One region of the Thiorhodovibrio litoralis genome, then DNA from elsewhere that is predicted to be linked to it. Evidence: predicted binding sites of a transcription regulator. Region 1 holds the regulator's gene; each other region holds the start of a gene.
The links. The regulator FliA, encoded in region 1, starts transcription of late flagellar genes. The targets are predictions, from matches to a motif close to GCTAAAGTTNNNNNNNNNNCNGCCGATA.
Positions count from the first base shown of each region.

Region 2: the regulator FliA is predicted to act here: its motif matches at 5,155-5,182, upstream of Thiosp_RS09380 (DUF5610 domain-containing protein).
Region 3: the regulator FliA is predicted to act here: its motif matches at 6,061-6,088, upstream of Thiosp_RS11175 (methyl-accepting chemotaxis protein).

Region 1 is NZ_CP121473.1:346,858-354,321, forward strand. Features, by position in the region: gene Thiosp_RS01635 (protein phosphatase CheZ) at 1-697, opposite strand, end outside; gene cheY (chemotaxis response regulator CheY) at 786-1,172, opposite strand; gene Thiosp_RS01645 (RNA polymerase sigma factor FliA) at 1,246-2,001, opposite strand; gene Thiosp_RS01650 (MinD/ParA family protein) at 2,171-2,995, opposite strand; gene flhF (flagellar biosynthesis protein FlhF) at 2,982-4,283, opposite strand; gene flhA (flagellar biosynthesis protein FlhA) at 4,365-6,467, opposite strand; gene flhB (flagellar biosynthesis protein FlhB) at 6,467-7,464, opposite strand, start outside.
Region 2 is NZ_CP121473.1:2,130,239-2,137,702, reverse strand. Features, by position in the region: gene Thiosp_RS09390 (phosphoketolase family protein) at 1-941, shown strand, start outside; gene Thiosp_RS09385 (glycogen/starch/alpha-glucan phosphorylase) at 1,077-3,572, shown strand; gene Thiosp_RS09380 (DUF5610 domain-containing protein) at 3,765-5,024, opposite strand; gene Thiosp_RS09375 (hypothetical protein) at 5,279-5,863, opposite strand; gene Thiosp_RS09370 (hypothetical protein) at 5,962-6,873, opposite strand; gene guaB (IMP dehydrogenase) at 7,198-7,464, shown strand, end outside.
Region 3 is NZ_CP121473.1:2,508,933-2,516,396, reverse strand. Features, by position in the region: one part of gene Thiosp_RS11200 (IS630 family transposase) at 1-183, opposite strand, end outside; gene Thiosp_RS11195 (ABC transporter permease) at 273-1,532, opposite strand; gene Thiosp_RS11190 (ABC transporter ATP-binding protein) at 1,536-2,264, opposite strand; gene Thiosp_RS11185 (DUF2796 domain-containing protein) at 2,305-2,925, opposite strand; gene Thiosp_RS11180 (exopolyphosphatase) at 3,313-4,242, shown strand; gene Thiosp_RS11175 (methyl-accepting chemotaxis protein) at 4,332-5,948, opposite strand; gene Thiosp_RS11170 (YbcC family protein) at 6,249-7,464, opposite strand, start outside.

The DNA of each region.
Region 1 (7,464 bases):
TGTTAGGCACGGCCGGTCCCTGAGCCGCGAGCGCGTCGGGCTCGGCGACCGCAGTCGTCGCTGACTGGTGAATTTTGTCGGGCTCCAGGCGCGCGCCGGAGAGGCGCACCAGGCCAACCAGGTTGCCCTCAACCTCTTGCACCAGTTTGATGACGCGCGCGATGATCTGACCGGTCAGGTCCTGGAAATCCTGCGCCATCATGACCTCGGACATCAGACTACCCATGCGCTTGGTTTCCGCCGTGGCATGGTGCAGAAAGTCATCGAGTTCGTGCGTGAGGTCGCGAAACTGCTCCACGCTCAGCTCGCGGCCGCGGAACTTGGTCCAGCTCTCGGCAAAGCGTGCGGATTTTTCATGCAACGCCTCGGCGATGGGCAGCCCTTCATCAACCGCGTTCAGGGTGCGGTGCGTGGCTTGTTCGGTCATGGTGATGACGTGGTTCAGACGCTCCTTGGCATCCGGAAACTCCGACTGCGTAAGCTCGATCAGGCGGGAGTCGTCGCGAAAACCGCGCAGGGCCTCGTGGAGCTCGCGGGTGAGGCGCCCGAGTTCCTCGAACAGCTCGCGCTCATAGGGGGCACCCAAGCGCTGGATGGTCAGCGCGGCTTCATCGGTTTGGCCGGATTCGAGTTGTTCGATCAGCAGCCGCGCCAGCTCAAGCTGGTGCTCGTTTAATTCTTCTTGCTGTTGTGACATAGTCCTGCCGTGCCGCGCTGACCTGGTTGGCGGTGCCCGTTTGGCGGCGTGAGGGTTGGCGGCCTAGAGCTTGCCCCTGGAAACCGTCTCAGCCTTGAAGACGCTCAAAGATTTTTTCGATTTTTTCCCTGAGCGTTTCCGCAGTGAAGGGCTTGACGATATAGCCGTTAACTCCTGACTGCGCGGCCTCCATGATCTGCTCGCGCTTGGCCTCGGCGGTGACCATCAACACTGGCAAGGTCTTGAGACGCTCGTCGGCGCGAATAGCCTTCAGCAACTCAATGCCTTGCATGATCGGCATGTTCCAATCGGTCACCAGGAAGTCGAAGTCGCCGTTTTTGAGCATCGGCAACGCGGTACTGCCATCGTCGGCCTCCATGGTGTTGTTGAATCCGAGCTCGCGCAGGAGATTCTTGATGATGCGACGCATCGTGGAGAAATCATCCACGATGAGAATTTTCATGCCTTTATCCACTTTCAGCTCCAAACCAACTCGATGAGTGATAATACGAAGATCGTAAGACCCCCGTCAGCCGATCAGCATCGGCTTATTTGTCCGATTCACCGGCACCGACCCACTCCTGCAGACGAGCCCTGAGCCGGTGGACGGACTGACTGCGTATCTGACACACGCGGGATTCTGTAATACCCATGACGGCACCAATCTCGCGCAAATTCAATTCCTCATTGTAATAGAGCGCCAGCACCAGCCGCTCCTTCTCCGGCAGACTGGCCAGGGCCTCAGCCAGCGCATCGCGAAACGCATCGCGCTCTAGCGAATCGACCGGGGTCGAGCCATCAGCCGGCAGCAGACGATCATGATCGCGATCCTGACCGAAAAGCTCATCCAGCCCGAGCAAATGCACACCGGCATTGTCCTGCAACATGCCATGGAATTCATCCAGGCTGACATCCAACTCGGCGGCAATCTCGCGGTCGCGCGCGGCGCGTCCTTCGCGCGCCTCGACGCTCTGAATGGCCACGGCCATCCGCCGGCTGTTGCGATGCACCGAGCGCGGCGCCCAGTCGGCCCGCCGCAACTCGTCGATCATGGCGCCGCGAATGCGAATTCCGGCATAGGTGGCAAAGGTGGCCCCCTGCCCGCCCTGGAATTGACGCGCCGCTTCGATCAGGCCAATCATACCCGATTGAATCAGGTCGTCGACCTGAACTGACGCCGGCAGCCGCGCCATGAGGTGATGCGCGATACGGCGGACCAGGTCAACGTGCTCGCTCACGAGCTGCTCTGGCGACTGCGCGTCCGCATCGCTCTGATAGCCCTGCAAGGGTCGCTTCGCGGTCATGACGGATGCAAGATCACGCCTCCCTGATATTCAACTGGCCTGATATTCATCGGGCCTGATATGCAACTGGGTAATCGACTCGATCGGCCGTCGCTCGTGGCCCGATAAATGGTCTGACAATAGGCCACAGGGTTAAGGGTAGCCGCCACACAGAGACTGCGCCAGTCACTCAGGCCCGCTCGAGCATGCGCTCGACAAAGAAACTGAGACCGCCGCTGCCGCTGCGCGCTGTTTTCCATCCGTCGACGCGCCGTGCCAGCTCGCTAAAAGCGCGGCCGGAGGGGCTTGACGGGTACAGGCTCACCACCGGCACGCGCTTCTGCACCGCCCGGCGCAAGTGCTCATCGAGCGGAATGGCTGCGGAGACATCCACCACCACCTCGGGCAAATATTGCGTCAGCACGGTTGTGAGCTTTTGCGCCAAGCGCCGAGCCGCCTCGGCGCTGGCGACCATGTTACAGACCAAGCGGAAGCGGCGCAGCCCATGATCTTGGTATAGCACCTTCATTAGTGCGTAAGCGTCTGTCATGGAGGCCGGCTCGTCACAGACAACGACCAGCACCTCCTGCACCGCTTTGCAGAAGCTGGTGACGGACTCCTGCACGCCGGCGGCGGTATCGACGATCAGCACATCGAGCGGGTCGCGGTAGGAGCTGAAGGCGCGAATCAACCCGGCATGCTCGGTCGGGGTGAGATTGGCCATGGAAGCGATACCCGAGGCCGAGGGAACCAGCAAGATGCCCTCGGGGCCTTCGACCAGCACGGCTTTCAGATCCTCCACCTCGCCGTTGACCAGATCGTGCAGCGTGCGCTGGGGGCGCAGGCCAAGCAGCAAATCGGCATTCGCCAGGCCCAGGTCGGCATCGAACAGCATGACGCGACGACCAAGCCTGGCCAGTGCCACGGCGAGATTAACCGAAACATTGGTTTTGCCAACGCCACCCTTGCCGCTGGCGATGGCGACGATTTTCAGCCCGGAGTCATAGGCCGACATGAGCGCTTTTCCTGAATGGAACCACCGACTCGAGGATCATACCCTGATCCTGCGGGCCAAGGCGATCAGCAATGGGTGCCGAGCCCAAGGGGCGGGCTGTCACGCGCTCGCCCGCAGTGCGTTCCGCCGACGCGCGGATGGAGGAAGTGCGCGCGAAAGTGCTCCCGCGCAGAGGCGTTTCGCGCAGGGCCAGTCGCGTCAGATAGAGGGTGTCGATCGTATGGAAATGCTCGCCCAGCCCCTGGCCGTCGCTGTAAAAAGCAAGCCCGAGGCGTTGCTCGAGCAGTACCGAGAGCGTTTCGCCAAGCTGTTCGGCTTCGTCCACCTTAGTCAGCACCAGGGCACTCGGCGCACTGCCCTGGAAGGCTTGCAGCACCTGCCGCAGTACCCGTCCTTGATGAGTCGCTGCAATCACCAGCCAGGTTTTCAAATCGACCTCGGAGCGCACCTGCGCGAACAGCCGTTGCTCGGCCACATCGCGCGCGGCCTGTCCGGCGGTGTCGATCAGCACCAGGCGCCCGTCGCCGGCACGCACCGAGAGATCGGCCAATTCGCGCTCGCTCTCAAGCAGCATCACCGGCACGCCAGCCATCTGCCCGAAGGCTTGGAGTTGCTTGTAGGCGCCCAAACGCTGACGGTCGAGCGTCACCAGGCTGACGGCGTCGCGTCCCATGCGCCGGATCTGGCGCAGCGCAAGCCGGCTGATGGTGGTGGTCTTGCCCACGCCAGTCGGCCCGACCAGTGCCAGCATGCCGCCATGTTCAAGGATGTCGGGCTGCTCGGTGGCGAGCGCCGAGGACAGCCGCGCGCGCACGCGCGACCAGGCGGTTTCGACATTGGTATCTTCAGGAATGCCGCCGGTTACGCTGCGCGAGAGCTTCTCGTTGAAGCCGCACTCGGTCAGGCCGGCGACCAGCTCCGCCGCAAGCGGATGCCGCGCGGCCCACTGCGCGCTCTCGCTGGCGCCATTCTGCTGGACCAGCAAATGGCGCAGATCGCTCAGCTCGCGGCGCATGGCATCAAGCTCGGGATCGACCGGACCCTGACCGCGCGCGCTATGGTGACCTTGGGTGCGCGCACCGTTGCGTCGGGATGCGCTAGCTTCGCGGCTTTGCGCGCTCACGCGTGTTGGCTCGGCTGGAGCTCCGTCATGATCGAGCGCCGCGACGATTTCGAGCATCCCTTCCACCCGGCGACTGGAGAGAATCACAGCGTCAGCGCCCTGATGCTCACGCACCTGGCGCATTGCATCGCTCATGTCCTTCGCTCGATACCGCCTGACATTCATCTGTGTTCTCCATTAAGCTCAAAAAGTTTTCAAGCTCTCAAGGGCCGTATCAACAGGCCCTTGGATAGTGTTTGGTTGTCTTCAGGCCGCGCGTGCCTCGTTCTGTCCCACGGTCGCGACCACCCGGATGCGCCTGTTGTCCGGAATCTCAGTAAAGGCGATCACTGTCAGATTCCGCACCGCGCCGCGCAACCAGCTCGAGATCCAGGAGCGGATTTCCGGCGCCACCACCAGGACCGCCGGTGCGCCTTCGACCTCCTGTCGGCGGGCCGCATCTGCCACGGACCGCTGCACCCGCTCGGCCAGGCTGGGCTCGATCCCGATGGTCTCGCCCTGACTGGTCTGAAGTGACTTATGCAAGAGCTGTTCCAATGAGGGGTCGAGCGCGATCAGCGGCAGCTCTTCGCTAGGGCCGATCAGGTCCTGCACGATGGAGCGCGCCAGCGCGACGCGCACGGCGGCCGTTAATGTGTCGGGATCCTGACTCGTCTGCGAGCGTTCCGCCAAGGTTTCGGCGATAGTGCGGATATCGCGGATGGACACCTGCTCGGCGAGCAGATTCTGCAGTACCTTGAGGACCGCACCAAGGGAGAGCTGCTTGGAGAACAGGTTCTCGACCAGCTTGGGCGAACGCCGCCCGAGTTGATCGAGCAGATGCTGGACTTCTTCGTAGCCGATCAGCCGATAGGCGCTCTCGCGCAGCACCTGCGACAGATGGGTGGCGATCACGGTCGCGCCATCGACCACGGTGTAGCCGGCGCCTTGCGCGGCATCGCGGTCGGAGGGATCGATCCAGAGCGCGTCGAGGTTAAAAGTCGGGTCCTTGGTCGGCGTGCCCGGGACCTTGCCGAACACCTGCCCGGGGTTGATCGCGAGCTCGCGGTCCGGGAAGACCTCGGCACTGGCGACATTCACACCCAGCAACGCAATGCGGTATTGGTTCGGGCCAAGCTCCAGGTTGTCGCGAATGTGCACCGGCTGAATCAAGAAGCCCAGCTCCTGCGACAGCTTGCGACGCACGCCCTTGATGCGGCCCATCAACTGGCCGTCCTGACTGCGGTCGACCAGCGGAATCAGCCGGTAGCCGACCTCCAGCGCCACCAGATCGACCGCCGGCACATCCTCCCAGGACAGGTCGCGCTGCTCGGGTGAGGGCACGTCGACTCCGGGTGGCAGCGCTGCCTGAGCGTCAACGGCTTCTAGCTCGCGCGCGCGGCGGCTGATCTGATACCCAGCCCCTGCGAACATGCTCGCAAGCCCCAAGAACACCATGTTGGGCATGCCGGGAATCAAGCCCAAAATACCAATGATCCCGGAGGAGACATAAAGCACCTTGGGGTTCTGGAACAGCTGCTTGCTCACCTGGCTGCCCATGTCCTGCGCGGTGGAGACGCGGGTGACGATGAGCGCGGTCGCGGATGACAGCAGCAGTGACGGCAATTGGGCAACCAGACCGTCGCCGATGGTCAGCAGCACGAAGTTGGATGCGGCGTCGCTGAACGTCATGTCGTGCTGCGTGGTACCGATGATCAGCCCGCCAATAACGTTGATGAACAAAATCAGAATGCCGGCGACGGCATCCCCGCGCACGAACTTGCTGGCGCCGTCCATCGAACCGTAGAAATCAGCCTCCTGGGCAATCTCCTCGCGCCGCGTGCGGGCGGTATCCTGATCGATCAGACCGGCATTGAGGTCGGCGTCGATTGCCATCTGCTTGCCAGGCATGGCATCCAGGGTGAAGCGGGCGCTGACCTCAGATACGCGTCCGGCGCCCTTGGTGACCACCACGAAATTGATAATGACCAGAATGGAGAACACCACCAGACCGGCGGCGAAGTTACCGCCGATGACGAAATCACCAAAAGCCTGCACCACGCGCCCGGCTGCACCTGTACCGTCGGCACCATTGAGCAGGATCACCCGCGTCGAGGCGACATTGAGCGCCAGGCGCAGCAGGGTGGCGACCAGCAACACGGTCGGGAAGATGGCGAACTCGAGCGGTCGCGGGGTGTAGATCGCGACCATGATCACGACCAGCGACAGCGCGATGTTGAAGGTAAAGAGAATGTCCAGAATGAAGGGCGGTAGCGGCAGCACCAACATAGACAATAAGGCCATAATGAGCACGGGCGCGCCAAGCCCGAAGCCGCGCAGGGATTGCAGTCTTTCGGCGATGGTGGCCATCAGTGTGCCCTGCGCGCACGGCGCGCCGAGGTCGGATCGAGATACTCCTCAGGTACCGGCAGGTCGTGCGGCATGCTCGGGTGCGTATTCGGGCGCTTAAGCTGATAGACATAGGCCAGGATGCGCGCCACGGCGACAAAAAGTCCGCCGGGGATTTCCTTATTTAGCTCGGTGGTGAAGTAGATCGCGCGTGCCACCTTAGGCGCTTCCACGGTGGTAATCAGATGCTCCTCGGCCAGCTCGCGAATCTTGAAGGCCACATCGTCAACGCCCTTGGCCAACAGCCGCGGCGCGCTCATGGCGCCCGGCTTATAAGAGATTGCCACCGCATAATGGGTCGGGTTGGTAATGATGACGTCGGCCTTAGGAACTTCGGACATCATGCGCCGTTGCGCCATCTCCATTTGCATCTGGCGGATTTTCCCTTTGACCTCGGGCTTGCCTTCCGTCTCCTTGTGCTCGTCCTTCACCTCTTGCAGCGTCATCTTGAGCTGCTTGTTGTGGTTCCACAGCTGAAAGGGTACATCGATCAGGGCGATCAGAATCAGCACCGCGGAGACCATCAAAAACACCCAGGCCGCCAGATGGGCGGAATGAATAATCGCTTCCTTGACCGGCTCCTCGCCCAGCATCAGAACCTCGTCGACGATGGTGGAAAGCACCATGGCGGCAACGCCGCCGACCAGTAAAAACTTACCAAGCGCCTTGCCAAGCTCCATCAGGCCGGTGGGCGAGACAAAGCGCTTCATGCCCTTTATCGGGTTGAGCTTGCTGAATTTCGGCTGCAGTGCTTGTGACGAGAAATTGGCACCGCCGATGATCACTGGCCCGATCAAGGCGGCCACCGCTAGCAAACCGAGCAGCGGGGAGAGATTGAGCAATGCGCGGCCGAACTGTTCGCCAAAGTAGGCGGGAAGTACGGCAGGATCAAACAGCATGTCGCGCTCAAGCGTCAGGCTGTCGGCGAACTGATTGGCCATGCCGATGCCCAGATAGG
Region 2 (7,464 bases), 1.8 Mb from region 1:
CAGGCCGCCATGGGTTCTTCTCAACCTACGAGGCCTTTGTGCATGTGATCGACTCCATGTTCAATCAGCATGCCAAATGGCTGTCCATCACCCAGGACATTCCCTGGCGCGCGCCCATTTCCTCGCTCAATCTGTTGATCACCTCCACCGTCTGGCGTCAGGACCACAATGGCTTTACCCATCAGGACCCGGGCTTTCTCGATGTGGTGGTCAACAAGGACCCGGATGTAATTCGCATCTATCTGCCCCCGGATGTGAACACCCTGCTGTCCACCGCCAATCACTGCCTGAAAAGCCGTGACTATGTAAACGTTATTGTCTCCGACAAGCAGCAGCACCTGCAGTTTCTCGACATGGACGCGGCGATTCGCCACTGCACCAAGGGCCTGGGGATTTGGGACTGGGCCAGCAATGACGAGGGCGCGGAACCCGATCTGGTCATGGTCGGCTGCGGCGACATCCCCACCAAGGAAGCACTGGCCGCCACTGCGCTGCTGCGGGAAAACTTCCCGGAGTTGAAAACCCGCTTCATCAATGTGGTGGACCTGCTGCGCCTGCTGCCCGAGCGCGAGCATCCGCATGGCCTGTCGGATCGCGACTTCGATGGGCTCTTCACCAAGGACCGCCATGTGATCTTCAACTTCCACGGCTATCCCTGGCTGATCCATCGCCTGACCTATGCCCGCACCAATCACCATAATTTTCATGTGCGCGGCTACAAGGAAAAGGGCAATATCAACACCCCGATGGAACTCGCCATCAACAACGAGATCGACCGCTTCACGCTCGCCATCGATGCCATCAACCGCCTGCCAGAATTGCAGGTGAAAGGTGCCCATGTGCGCGAGCGGTTGCGCGACAAGCAGATCGAGTGCCGCAATCACGCACACAAGTACGGCATCGATACGCCCGAGATCGACAACTGGACCTGGCCGTTTTGAGCTCAGCTTCTTTGATCTGGGCTTCTTTGATCTGAGCTTGCGCGTCAGGCCCCGGCTGCGAATGCGCGTTGGATATCGGGCAACACCGATCTCCACGCGCATTTTTTTACGGCACCATCACACAGGCTGCATCCCATGAGTCTCAAAGCATCCGTTCGAACCACCGCCGAGGGTCAGGAACCCATCCGCACGGGTTTATCCAAGGACACCTTGGTTCAAGCCTTCCGCGACAATCTGTTTTATGTGCAGGGGCGCTTCCGCGAGGTTGCCACGCCCTATGATCTGTTCCTGGCCGCGGCTTATACGGTTCGCGACCGCATGCTCGAACGCTGGCTCAAATCGGCCCGCACATATAAGGAAAAGAACTCACGCACCGTCGCCTATCTGTCAGCCGAATTCCTTATCGGCCCACAGCTTGCGCTCAATATGGTCAAACTCGGTATTACCGAGGCCGCGCGCGAGGCGGGCGAGGAGTTGGACCTTGACCTCGACGCCCTGCTCGAGACCGAAGAGGAACCAGGCCTGGGCAATGGGGGGCTGGGGCGTCTCGCGGCCTGTTTCATGGATTCCATGGCCACCTTGCAGATTCCGGCCATCGGCTATGGCATCCGTTATGAGTTCGGCATTTTTGATCAGCTGATCATCGACGGCTGGCAGGTCGAAAAGGGTGACACCTGGCTGCGCAACGGCAACCCCTGGGAAATCCACCGCCCCAAGATCTGCTTCCCCGTCGGCTTCGGCGGCCATACCGAGCAGCATACTGATCCTTCCGGCATCACCCGCACGCGCTGGATACCAGAGCTGATGGTCAACGGCGTTGCCTTTGACACCCCCATCCCTGGCTATGGTGTCAATAACGTCAACCTGCTGCGGCTGTGGAAATGCGAAGCACCTGAGTCCTTCGACTTCCAGGCCTTTAACACTGGCAATTACTATGGCGCGGTGCACGAGAAAATCGGCGCCGAGACCATCTCCAAGGTGCTCTACCCGAACGACGACCCGGAAGTCGGCAAGGAGCTTCGGCTGAAGCAGCAGTTCTTTTTTGTCTCCTGCTCCCTGCGCGACATGATTCGCCTGGAGCTCGGCTACGCCGACACGCTCGAGAACTTTCACAAAAAGTTTGCCATCCAGCTCAACGACACCCATCCGTCCCTGGCGGTTGCAGAGCTGATGCGCCTGCTCATCGACGAGCATCTGATGGACTGGAAACAGGCCTGGGAGATCACCCGCCACGCCTGCCATTTCACCAATCACACCTTGCTGCCTGAGGCACTCGAGACCTGGCCGATCGATCTGTTCGAGCGACTGCTACCGCGGCACATGGAGATCATTTACCAGATCAACCAGGATTTTCTCGATCAGGTGCGGCTGAAGTTCTTTGAGGACGACGAGCGCGTGCGGCGCATGTCGCTGATCGACGAGAACAACGGCCGTCGCGTGCGCATGGCCCACCTGGCCGCTGTCGGGAGTTGCGCCATCAACGGCGTCGCCGAGCTGCACAGCGAACTGCTCAAAAGCACCGTGATGCGGGACTTCTATGAGATGCACCCGGCACGCTTCCATAACATCACCAACGGTGTTACCCCGCGGCGCTTCATGGTGCTGAGCAATCCGCGCCTGAGCAACCTGATCACCGAGATCTGCGGCGATAATCGTTGGGTTCGCAATCTCGAGTGCCTGAGCGCGCTCGAGCCACACGCCGAGGACAGTGCGATTCAAACCCGCTGGCGCGATGTCAAAACAGCCAACAAAACGGACCTCTCCAACTGGCTGGGGCAGGAAACCGGCGTGGCGCCCAACCCAAACAGCCTGTTCGACATCCAGGCCAAGCGCATTCATGAATATAAGCGCCAGCATTTGAATCTGCTGCACATCCTGCTGCTCTATGAGCAGATCAAAAACGAGGGCGGTACCGATGTCGTGCCGCGCACCTTTATTTTCGGCGGCAAAGCGGCACCCGGTTATTTCATGGCCAAGCTGATCATCAAGCTGATCAATGCGGTCGGCGATGTCATCAACAATGACCCGGCAGTGAATGGCACCCTGCGGGTGATCTTCATGCCCGACTTCAACGTCAAGCGCGGGCAACGGCTTTACCCGGCGGCGGACCTTTCCGAGCAGATCTCCCTGGCCGGCAAGGAGGCCTCGGGCACTGGCAACATGAAATTCTCGATGAACGGCGCCCTCACCATTGGCACCCTTGATGGCGCCAATGTCGAGATCCGCGAGCAGGTGGGAGAGGAGAATTTCTTCTTGTTCGGCATGACGGCGGAGCAAGTCCAGCAACGTCAGGCCGCAGGCTATGACCCCTATGAAATCTACAGCACCGACGCGCAGATCAAATCGCTGGTCGATCTGATCGGATCAGGCCTGTTCTCGCATGGCGATGCCACACTCTTCCGACCACTGGTGGACAACCTGATCTACAACGATCCCTTCATGGTGCTGGCAGACTTCCGCGCCTATGTCGATTGCCAGCGGCAAGTCGCCGACGCCTATCGCGAGCAGGAACGCTGGACGCGCATGTCGATTTTGAATGTCGCGCGCATCGGCAAGTTTTCATCAGACCGCGCCATTCAGGAGTACGCCGAGCGCATCTGGCAAGTTGAGCCCGAGCCGATCAGCCTCTAGCGGCTTTTCCGTGTGAATCACACGGACATTCCGCGGGCTGGTCGGGAGTCTGGACCATGCGGGTCAGGGACGTTTAGAGCAGAATTAGAACAGAAAAAGAAAACGGCACATCCCTGTGCCGCCGAAGAAGAAAAGACCATGTGATGGAGCCCTCCCCGCGCTTTACTGCCTGCGAGGTGAGGACTTGCGTCGCTAAACCGCAGCTGCCGAAGTCGCCTCAGAATCAGCCGGATTCGCGGTTTTCTCTTGGTTCTGCGACTGGTAGAAGTTGCTCAGCAGATCATTGAGATTTGCCTGCATCCGCTGTTGGCTTTCAGCGGGCGCATCCCGCATGCGAGTGTCCTGCTCCACCAGTCCGCGCATGATGCCAGTGCCGGCTTCGTTTGGGTTGTCGAGGAAATCCAGCACCGACTGACTGAAGCGATCACGCATCTCGTTCATCAACTGGCCGAGGCGCATTCCGGGCCGCTGCTCTTCCGCCGGAGCCTCAATCTGCTGGGTCTGGCGATAGGCTTTAGCCGCGGTATATTGCTGCGACTGGCTCATATTGAGCTCGAAGGCGGCAATCTGAGAACCGTCGAAGCTCAAGCCACCGGCTTGATCAAAAGCCTTTTGTATGTCGCCGCCGAAGAAATCATCGGCCATCTGACCCACATCGCGCACCAAATCGCTCATCGCGGTCATTTCATCCTGGCTAAGGTTCCCCCCCTCAAAGCTGAAGGAGTACCCGACCTGCTCGCTGCGACTCATCGAGAAGGCCGCAGCACGATTGCCGTTACTATCCGCATAGGCGGCGGCGCTGGAAGAAAATTCGCTGCTCTGACCAAATTTCAAGGTGATCTGATCGCCATCCTGAGTGCGCACCTGCATCTCAAACGAGGACGCACTCGAATACCGCTCAGCCATGGACAGCGCGGCGCTGCCTCCGCTACTCACCTCGAGTTGCTCACGCCGACGGCTAGGGTCAAGCTCCGCCAAGGCATCGCGCGTGCGCTGGGCGGTCTCGTCAACCTGCTCAGCCACCCCGCCCTGGAGCATTTTCAGCCCCGAGAGGATATCCTTGGCTTCCGCCAGGCCCTGCTCCATGCCGCGCACAGCGCTATCGAACAGCGATTGCACTTCCTTGTCGCTGCGGCCCTGGGTCCGCGCATTCTCCAACCCTCTGCCCACAAAGGAGCTGATCCGGTCGGCAATGGCCTCCGGGGAGAAGTCCGCCGGATCACGTTTTTGTAGGTCCGCGACCTCAACGCCGGGGATTTGCTCGACCAGGCGGTTCATCAGGTTTTCCTGAAGCTTCGCCATGGCCGCCCCGGCGGGACCGCCCGATTGCGCACGATAGGCCTCGTCGCGCCTTTGGGCACCCTCAACACTGGAATCCCGAGCGCGGCCGGGGTTGACCTGGCCTTGCATCAGGGGGTTCATCAAGCTGGCAGATGGATCGAAAGAAAACACTGTCGACTCCGCGGCTTTAGCCGATCATTTAGCGACCAACCCGCAACCTTTGTCTGCGTTGGGAGCGGCCATCACGAAAGAGCCGCCGGCGGCTGACATGCCCAGACCGGCCATTTATTCATGACATGGGTAACGACTGGGAATCCGCCGACTTGAGATACTTTAGTCTGGAAGGTGCCTTTTCGCGCCCGCTGCAAGACGCGGCAGCCAGTCGACCAGAGCACTCGACCAAAACAATCGATCAGACCAATCGATCAGGTCAGTTTCTTGCGGCGCGAGCGCTTACTGGGCTGCTCTTCCAGCGCCAGCAGCGCGTCCTGCGGTTCCGACAGCAGCAGGTTCTGATTATCTTCGAGTCGGCTGCGCAGGCGGCGTTCCTGTCGCACCCGCACCCCGTAGCCAAGTGCCGCACCGCCAGCAGTCGCAATGGTCAAGAGCCCGACCGTCATGAACTGAGCCACTATCATGGCAACGCCAACACCCGCCATGCCGCCGACAGCGATCCCGGTGCGCAGCTTAATGCCGGCGTTGCCCTTCATTTTGGTCTGCTTGACTGTGAGTTTGGCGCGCTGGCGCTCGGCCTCGACACGAATTTTCTCGCGCTCGCGCGAATGGCGCTGCTGTGCGCGCGACAGCACCTTGTCGCTGACATTACCGGCAATCGACTCGAACCATAGGGTCACCAACACCCCAGAGCTGGCGCCAACTGCAACGAACAGCGGCCAGGTCATCGCAATGTCGGTCTGCAGCGCGGTATAGGTGACCAGCACGGTCGCACCCTGCAGCACCAGGGTGCCTATCAGAAACCGAAACAGACTGCCGAGGCGATGGCCAAACATTGCATCCTCCGTTGTAATAAACCACGCGTTGACTGCTCAGGCATCCGGCGTTGCGGCGCAAGCGACGACCGGACCACCCGAAGCAGACAAGCGTCCGCTCAGCTTCCGCGCATGGACTTTGACATCTGTGGCGAACCGCCGGCTGAAGATTCGAGCAAATGGACCCAGGCGTCATCTTTGCCGCGCCCCGGCGATGCGCCCATGCGCGCGAGCCGCTGGCGCAGCTCTTCCAATGCGGCGCTGGTGCCGGCAACGCCTGCCGAAACCGGACGGTCATAGGCGTCGACCACAGCATAGAGGTTCTCCGGCCCGATGCTGCTGAGGTCAGTTAGTAGCAGCGGCGCCTCGCCATTCCCGGGCAAGAGTTCGGGAGTGGTGCGCGAAACCAGAAAAGGTCCGGAAGCCGATCTCAAGCGATTTGCCAGCGCGGCCTGGCGCCGTGCATCGAGCCGCGCGGCCAGCGCTTCGCGCGCGCCATCGGCGAGGTCGGGTGCGCTGCGCTCGGCAAGCGGCAGCGGGTCTAACCCGGCATAAACAGGGACAAGAAATTCGTGACTCGCCGCGACAGCATCCTGATTAGCGACCTCCGGGGCCCCGATCACATAGGTGTCGATCAGGCGCAGCAGCTCAAGCTCCGTGTGCCGCCAGGGGCGGGTCTGCTGCGGCCTGCGCCCATCGCCGAGCCCGTAGAGCACATAGGTGTAAACAGAACCCGGTCGATGCTCGCTTGCCCGGCCAAGACGCTCGGCAGCAGGCAAAGGTGGAAACACGGCAAGAGTATCGCCTTGCTGACCGTACGGCCATAACCCGTCGCCCTGCGGGCGTGCCAGTACCGGGCCAATATCTCGCGCCTGCGCCTGCGGCTGCGCTTGCGCACCATCGCTGACCTTGGCGCTAGGGGCAGCGATGTCCGCCGATTCTTGAGTTCGTGGCGCATGTCCGCAGGCGCTCAGAAATAGGCTAAGCGCGATCAGCATCAGGCTGGTGCGGCCCCAGGCAATTTGCCGCAAAGGCTTGCGCTCCAGAGCAACACGCGCCCCGGCGGTGCGATTTCCAGCGCGCCAATCGGGCAGCAAGCACGACAGACACGGGGACCAAGCGCGCCGAGATAATGACCAAAAAGTGTTCATTGTTGACTATTGCCCCACCATGGCGAGGAATGGGTTGGCCTGGACAGGTTGCGCACCAGCGATAAAACACCCGCGGCAACATATCAATGCGGCTCTTGTCCTCAAGCGCTAGCATACCTTTTTCTTGCCAGAGGAGTTTACCCCTCGGCAGCGAATTCCTATGATGCTCCTTTATCGGCACTTTCCAAACCGGAGTCCATTCTGATGCGTCTGATCGAAGAGGCCCTGACCTTCGACGATGTGCTGTTGGTCCCTGCCCATTCCGAGGTGGTCCCCAGCGAAGTCGATCTCAGCACCCGACTCACGCGCGAGATCGCGCTGAAAATCCCCCTGCTGTCTGCCGCCATGGACACGGTCACCGAGGCGCGACTGGCGATTGCCATGGCTCTCGAGGGCGGCATTGGTATCGTGCATAAGAACCTGAGCATCGAGCGACAGGCGCGCGAGGTGCTGGGCGTTAAGAAGTACGAA
Region 3 (7,464 bases), 2.2 Mb from region 1:
GCGCGGCGCGCAACCGAACGCCTCAGCGGCTTGTGCATCGCTCCAATTCGCACCTTCGGCATCGACCTTGAGCAATACATTCGCATGTTTGATCTTCTGCGCCGCCGCTTGCCCTTTGCTCACCAGGTCTTCCAACAAACCACGCTCTTCATCGCTGAGACGGACTACATATTTCTTTGCCATAGCGGTATCTCCTTCTGCAATGCTCTAAGAGATACCACTAGCGGCTTGTTTTCGCAACATAAGCCGAAATAAGGTACTAGTGGTCATCGTCATAAGCGGATGGACAGGCCATCGATAAGCGAGCGGCGATAGGCGAGATAGGCGGGAATCGCGCCGACTAGCACGCCGGCTGCGAGCAGGGATGCCAGTAGCAGCCATTCGCCGGGCGGCGGCGCGCCGAGGGTGATGGAGATGCCGAAGGCGCTTTGCAGCAAGGGTTGGGCCGCCAGCAGCATGGCGTAGAGCAGGCCTAGGCCAGACCCCATACCGAGTAGCATCAGTGCGCCGGTCTCGCCCATGATCAGGGCGAAGATGTGCCAGGGACGGGCGCCGACGGAACGCAGGATGGCCATTTCTCGGCGGCGCTCGTTCAGGCTGGTCAGCAGCGCCGTCAGCATGCCGACCAGACCCACCAGCACAACAAAGGCGGAAACCACCCGCAGTGCGTTCTCGGCCATAGCGATCAGCGACCACAGCTGACTGAGGGCGACACCGGGGAGAATCGCCAGCAGGGGCTCTTGCGGGTAGGTGTTGATGGCGCGCTGTACCTGAAAGGTCGCGATCTTGGACTCGAGCCCGATCAAGGCTGCGGTGATAGTTTCGGGCGTCAGGTCCGCAGCGCGGGCTTCTTGGGCCGAAATCGCCTGGCCCGGCGTGGGCGCTCCGCCTTCCCAGCCGAGGTGTATCGCTTCGATCGCCTCCAGGCTGACATGCACGGTCTGATCCACGGGCGTGCCGGTTGGTGCAAGGATGCCGGAAACCCGAAAGGGCTTGTCGTCGTGGCGCGCGAAACTGACATCTGCGGCCCCATGCGCGACGATGATTGCATCCCCAACACGATAGCCGAGCTTGGTGGCCACCTCGGCGCCTAGCACCGCGTCGAACAGATCGCTGAAAGGCTTCCCCTTTGCGAAGGCGAGCGGGTGATCGCGTCCATAGTGATAGCGCTCAAAGTAGTCCTGAGTCGTGCCTAGCACTCGGTAACCGCGATGCGAATCCCCCAGTGACAGTGGCACGCTCCAGGCCACTCCCGGCAGCTCGGCGATGTCTTGATAGCTGCGCCAGGAGATGTTGTTGGTGGCATCGCCGATGCGAAAGACCGAATACAACAGCAGCTGCACCGGCCCGGTGCGTGCGCCGACGATGAGGTCGGTGCCGGAGATGGTGCTGGCAAAGCTCGCTCTGGCCTCGGTGCGCAGGCGCTCGACGCCGAGCAGCAGGGTCACGCTGAGTGCGATCGAAAGCATGGTCAGCAAGGCAGTGACGCGCCGATTGAGCAGACTTTTCCAGGCCAGAATCAGGATTGGCATGGCTCAGCGACCTGGCTCACCTGGCTCACCGGCCATTGGTACCGCGCCACCCGGTTGGCGCTCATCCAGCGCAAAGCTGCGATCGAACAAGGGCTCGAGTCCGGCATCGTGGCTGACAAACACCAGAGTCGCGCCGGTGCGACGGCATTCATCGAACAGCAACTCGATGAAGGACTCACGCCGATGCGCGTCCAGTGCCGAGGTCGGCTCATCGGCGATCACCAACTCGGGCGCGCCCATCAGCGCACGCGCCGCCGCGACCCGCTGCTGCTGACCTACGCTCAGGGTGGTGACCGCGCGGCCGAGCAATTCAGGATGGTCCAGGTCAAGATGCGCGAGCAGGCGCCGTGCCTCGCCCGTCAAGCTGCCGGACGCCTGCAGCGCCCGCTCCCGGCGCCGGCGTGAGAAGCGACAAGGCAGCAGCACATTGTCGATGACCGACAGAAAGGGAATCAGATTGAACATCTGAAAGATGTAGCCGATATGGTCGGCGCGAAAATGGTCGCGCTCAACCTGCCCGAGCCGCTCGAGCGCACCGTCGAGCACTCGCACCGAGCCAGTCTCCGCCGTGCTCACCCCGGCGAGCAGCCCCAGCAGCGTGCTCTTGCCGCTGCCGCTTGGCCCGCGCACGAAAAGATGCTCGCCAGCAGTCACCTGCAGCGTCGGAATCCGCAGCACCGGAGCATCGAGCGGGTGCCAGCGGAATTCGAGATTCTGAATATCAATGACCAAAGCTTGGCAATTTGCCCGAAAGATGATTGCAGAACGGCGGTCAGAACCGGAGAACGTCGTCTGCGCGAGTCAGGGTTTCGCCACCTTGATGTTCATTGATCACAAATTGAACCTGAAGTTCTTGGGTTCCGGGAAAGACCTCGAACAGCACCACATCGAGGGACTTTAGCGATTGCGGCTTGACGCAGGCAAACTGGTAGCGGGCGTCAATGTCGGCATGGGCGCTGGCGACATGTTCGTAATTCTCGCCATCATGGCCGTGATTCTCGTCATTATGGCTGTGGTCCTTGCCGACATCTACGTGAGGCGCGGCGGGCACGGGAGAATCGGCTTTGAGTAAATCCGAGACGATCTCGACCGTCTGCAACTCGCAGCGCGCAGCCGCATTCAGTCGAAACAGCTGGTCGCCATCGCGCAACGCAGCGACGGCGTTATCGAGCGCTGCCTGATTGGCCGCGGACGCAGGCGGATGCTCGAAACCGACCAGATTGGCCGCGGGGCTGAGCAATTCCATGTGCAGTTCGTTTACCTCAAGCACGAGGTTCAAGCGAGCGATGCCATGGACATGGGCATCGTGTTGGCGATGCGCGCCGTGATGCCCTGCATCGCTTGAATAGCGATGGCCGGCATCATCATCTCCGGCTCGAGAATCATTGGACACAGAAGTTCCTGACAGCGCGACCAACAGCAGCAATAACAAGCTTGGGCGGGGGTGCATCGCTCATTCTCCAGCGCGGAAAACCCGAAAACATTTAAGGTTACACGACCGGGGCGAGTTCCTCCAGCGCGCGGCTAAAGGAGCCAAGGCCCGAGTCGGACAGCAGCGCGTGCGCCTTGGCGCCCGGGCACGCTTGGCATTTGGTTCCCCATATCAACTACGCCGCTGTCGAGCCAGCAACCAGCCAATGGACGAGCTATCCGCGATTCGCACGGCCGATCGGCGCGCTCCGTTCGCCTCGGTGCGGCTGACTGGGTATCATTGCCGGCAACATCCCAGCGATCCCCAGCAATATTTACCGATCCAATAAGCGGCAGCCGGAGAATCTTCATGCCCCAACAGCCATTTCGACTTGTCACCCGCAGCGATTTCGACGGTCTGGTCTGCGCGGTCTTGCTCAAGCATCTGAACTTGATCGACGACATCAAGTTCGTCCATCCCAAGGACATGCAGGACGGCAAGATCGAGATCACCGACCAGGACATCACCACCAACCTGCCCTACGTCGAGGGCGTGAATCTCGCGTTCGACCATCACCTGTCCGAGACGCTACGCAATGAGAAGCGCGAGAATCACATCATCGACCCGGACGCACCCTCAGCCGCGCGCGTGGTGTGGCGCCATTATGGCGGGCATGACGCCTTTCCGCGCGAATGGGACGAGATGATGGCGGCGGTGGACAAGGGCGACGCGGCCAAGTTCGACCAGGAGGAGGTGCTGAATCCCACCGGTTGGGTGCTGCTGAATTTCCTGATGGACGCGCGCACCGGGCTCGGGCGCTTCCGGGAGTTCCGCATTTCCAACTACGCGCTGATGATGGACCTGATCGACTACTGCAAGAACCACGGCATCGACGACATCCTGAAGCTGCCGGACGTGAAGGAGCGGGTCGATCTTTACTTCGAGCAGGAGCCGAAATTCAAGGAGCAGATTCAGCGCTGCGCCAGCGTCCACGGCAATCTGGTGGTGCTCGACCTGCGCGGCGAGGAAACCATCTGGGCCGGCAATCGGTTCATGATTTACGCGCTCTACCCTCAGTGCAACATCTCGATTCACGTGATGTGGGGTCTCAAACAGCAGAACACCGTGATGGCTACCGGCAAGTCGATCTTCGACCGCGGCTCCAAGACCAATGTCGGGGAGCTGATGCTGGAACACGGCGGCGGCGGCCATCAGGCTGCGGGAACCTGTCAGATCGACAACGACCGCGCGGAAGCGGTCTTGCAGGAGCTGATCGCTCGCATCAACGCCGACGGCTGAGCATCGCTGCGCGGGCGGGGATCACCACCCGCACCCGCCCCCGCTCATGACGGGCGAAAACCGAAACCGCGCTGCAAGCGCGATAAACTTCAGGTTTTGAAGCGCTCGACCAGGGCCTCGAGCTCCGCGGCCAAGGTCGTCAACTGCTCGGAGGCGGCCTTGGTCTCGGCGGCGGATCGAGCGTTGCCCTCAGCCGCATCCGAGATTCTAGTCACATTGCGGTTCATCTCCTCGGCCACGGCGCTTTGCTCTTCGGCTGAGCTGGCAAGCTGCAGATTGACGTCATTGATGGTGGTGGCCGAGCTGGTGATGGCCTCGAGTGAGTGATTGGCCTCGGCCGAGCTCTCCAGACTCGAGTGGGCATGGCGTTGGCTTTCCTGCATCACCCTGACCGCACGGGTGCTTGCCTGTTGCAGGCGCTCGATCATGGTCTGGATTTCCTCGGTGGACGTCTGGGTGCGCGTTGCCAGCGAGCGCACCTCGTCGGCCACAACCGCAAAGCCGCGTCCGGCCTCACCGGCACGCGCGGCCTCGATCGCCGCATTAAGCGCAAGCAGGTTGGTCTGCTCGGCAATGGCGCGAATCACATCGAGCACGCTGCCGATCTGCTGGCTATCTTTGCCAAGCTCCGCAATCACGTCGGCCGCCCGCTGCACCTCAGCGGCGAGCTGCTCGATCTTGTGCATCGCTCCCGAGACCACCTGAGTCCCATTATCCGCAGCCGTTTTGGCCTCGCCGGTTGCCTGAGCACCTTCCTGCGCGCCGCGAGCAACCTCCTGCGCGGTGGCGCTCATCTCGTTCATTGCCGTGGCAAGCTGGTCAACCTCGTTGCGCTGGCGACTCACGCCCTCGTTGGTGCGCTCGGTGATGCTGGCCAGATCCGCCGCGGAACCGGCAAGCTGCCGGGTCGCCTCCAGCACTCGGGCGATCAGCTCGCGGAAATTATCCATCATCGCATTGAAGGCGGCCGAGGCCCGGCCGATTTCATCCTGACCGCGCACCTGCAGCCGCCTAGTCAGATCGCCATCGCCCTCGGCAATGCCCTGGAGCCCCTCGGTCATTTGGTGCAGCGGCTTGGTGACAAAGTATTTGACAAAGAAATACATCATCAGCAGCACCGGTACACTTAGCGCCATGGCGACCCCGAAAATCTCAAGCCGGAAGCGATTGACGTGGCGATTGACATCCTCCAGGCTGATTTCGAGCGACACCGCCCCGAGCACCGACCCCGCCGGCGCCACCGTATGGCACATGGTGCAATTCTTGCCGAGATAATCCTTGCTGCTGACCACCGGCATGACCTTGCGCAATCGGTTGCCGTCCTCTGACAGCTCCCCGAAGGGCTCGCCCGTCTCCAGCACCCGGCGCTCGATGCGATCGCGCGGTCGCTCGGCCTCAGTCCCTGGGCCGTATTGGCTGGCGACATTCTCCCCCCTGAGCACGCGCAGATCGGTTAAGTTACGCAGCTCGATGATCTGGTCAAGGAATTCGGCGCGCTGGTGGATCATGCCGGTGATCATCAGGGTGGTCAGACCAGCCATGGTGATCTCGTGCAGGGTCTCGGAAAAGGCTTCTGCTTCCTGAATGGCGGTCGCGCGCTGCTCATGCGAGGCCCAGAAAATCATTCCCGTCCAAGCCGGCAGGAGAATCAGCCACAACGCGGCAATCAGCCGCAGCCAGATGGGAAGATCGTGAATCTTGCGCATAGATGAAAGTGTCCCCTGTGGTAGCGCAAGGGCGCGACTCCCCCATGCGCTAGACATTGCATTGGTACTAAAGTTGACAGACGCGCGTCGAACATTCAAGCGCGGACAACAATTTCCGCAAACCTTCTCGAAAGTCTAGCGAAACTTTGAGCGGAGGAAAGTGACCTACTTCCCCCAATTGCAGAATCGTTTGCGTGGAGGGACGCTGCGCACCCGTCGCCATCGGGGCTGGAGGCGCGCCCGACCGCGGCGGTCGGGCGCTTTCGGGGACTGCCCTGTTGCGGGCAAGATGGAGAGAGGTCAGGCTGCAGCAGCGAGCGGTGTCTGCCAACTGGCGTCAGCATCGCCTGCGGGTAGACGCTGGGTCACAGCTCCCTGCTCATCGATGCGGAACAGATGCAACCAGCCGTTGTCGAGCATCTGCCGCACCAGATCATGGCGGTCGATGATGGCGTCGATGGGCTCCTGCGGGGCTTCGAGCACCACCGACAGGCGCACTGGCTCGTGTACCCAGCGCTTGCCATCATGCAGCGACTGCATGGGCAGGCCGACGCGCAAGTCGCCAGTGTTGCCTTCCAGCACGCCGATGGCGCCGCCGACGACATTGTGCAGCACCTTGTTGCCACTGCCGAAGCGCCGGTTGTCGGTGGTGGAGCCGTAATACTGCAGGTTGATCCAGCCGGCCACCACCATGGGCGCGGTCATAATCAGCTCCAGCACCGCGAAGCCTTCATCGGCCTGCCAGTCGTAGTCGTGCAGAAAGGTCCGTCCGCCAAGATCGATCCCACGGCTGCGCTCGCGCGGCGCGGCGATGAAGGCCGCGCAGCCGGCCAGTGCCCACTCAGGGCGCACCTGCGACCAGTCGCGGCTGCGATGGCGGATATTGGCCGTGATTGCCCGGCGCGAGCGCCCATCGAGCCCCAGCAAGGCGGACCGCTGCAGCCGCGTCAGCTCGCCGGCCTGCGCCAGCCAGCTCTGCAACTCGGCGAGTTCCTCGGCATATTCGCCCGGCAAGATATGCGTATCGAATAGCCGAATATCGTCGACGCAGGTATCGTGCAGCGCGGCCAGGAACCAGGTATCGGCCGGGATAAAAATCCCCCGCTCCGCCAGCCCAGCACGCACTTGGGCATCGTTGAGCAGTGCCGCGCCGACGCGGGCACTGACCTCACCGCTCAAGCCGCCGCAGGCACCGCAGTCAAGCCCGGCGGCATGCGGGTTGTTGACCACCGTGCTGCCGTGGCCGACCAGCAGGACCAGACGCGCGAAGCCGGTCGTCAACGACATGCCACGCAGCATGTTCTCGGCCAGACCGATGCGGTCTTCCTCCGGAATGCCGCCGATTGCCATAGCCTGCTCGCCCTGACCATGTGTACAGCCATCCTGGGAACCCTCATCATGGGCTTGGTCACCAGCAATGGGGTGGTCATGCAACTGGTGGTCATGCCCCCGGTGCTCGTGCAACTGGTGGTCATGGCCGGCGCAGGCGCTATGCGGCGACGCGTTCAGCGTCGGC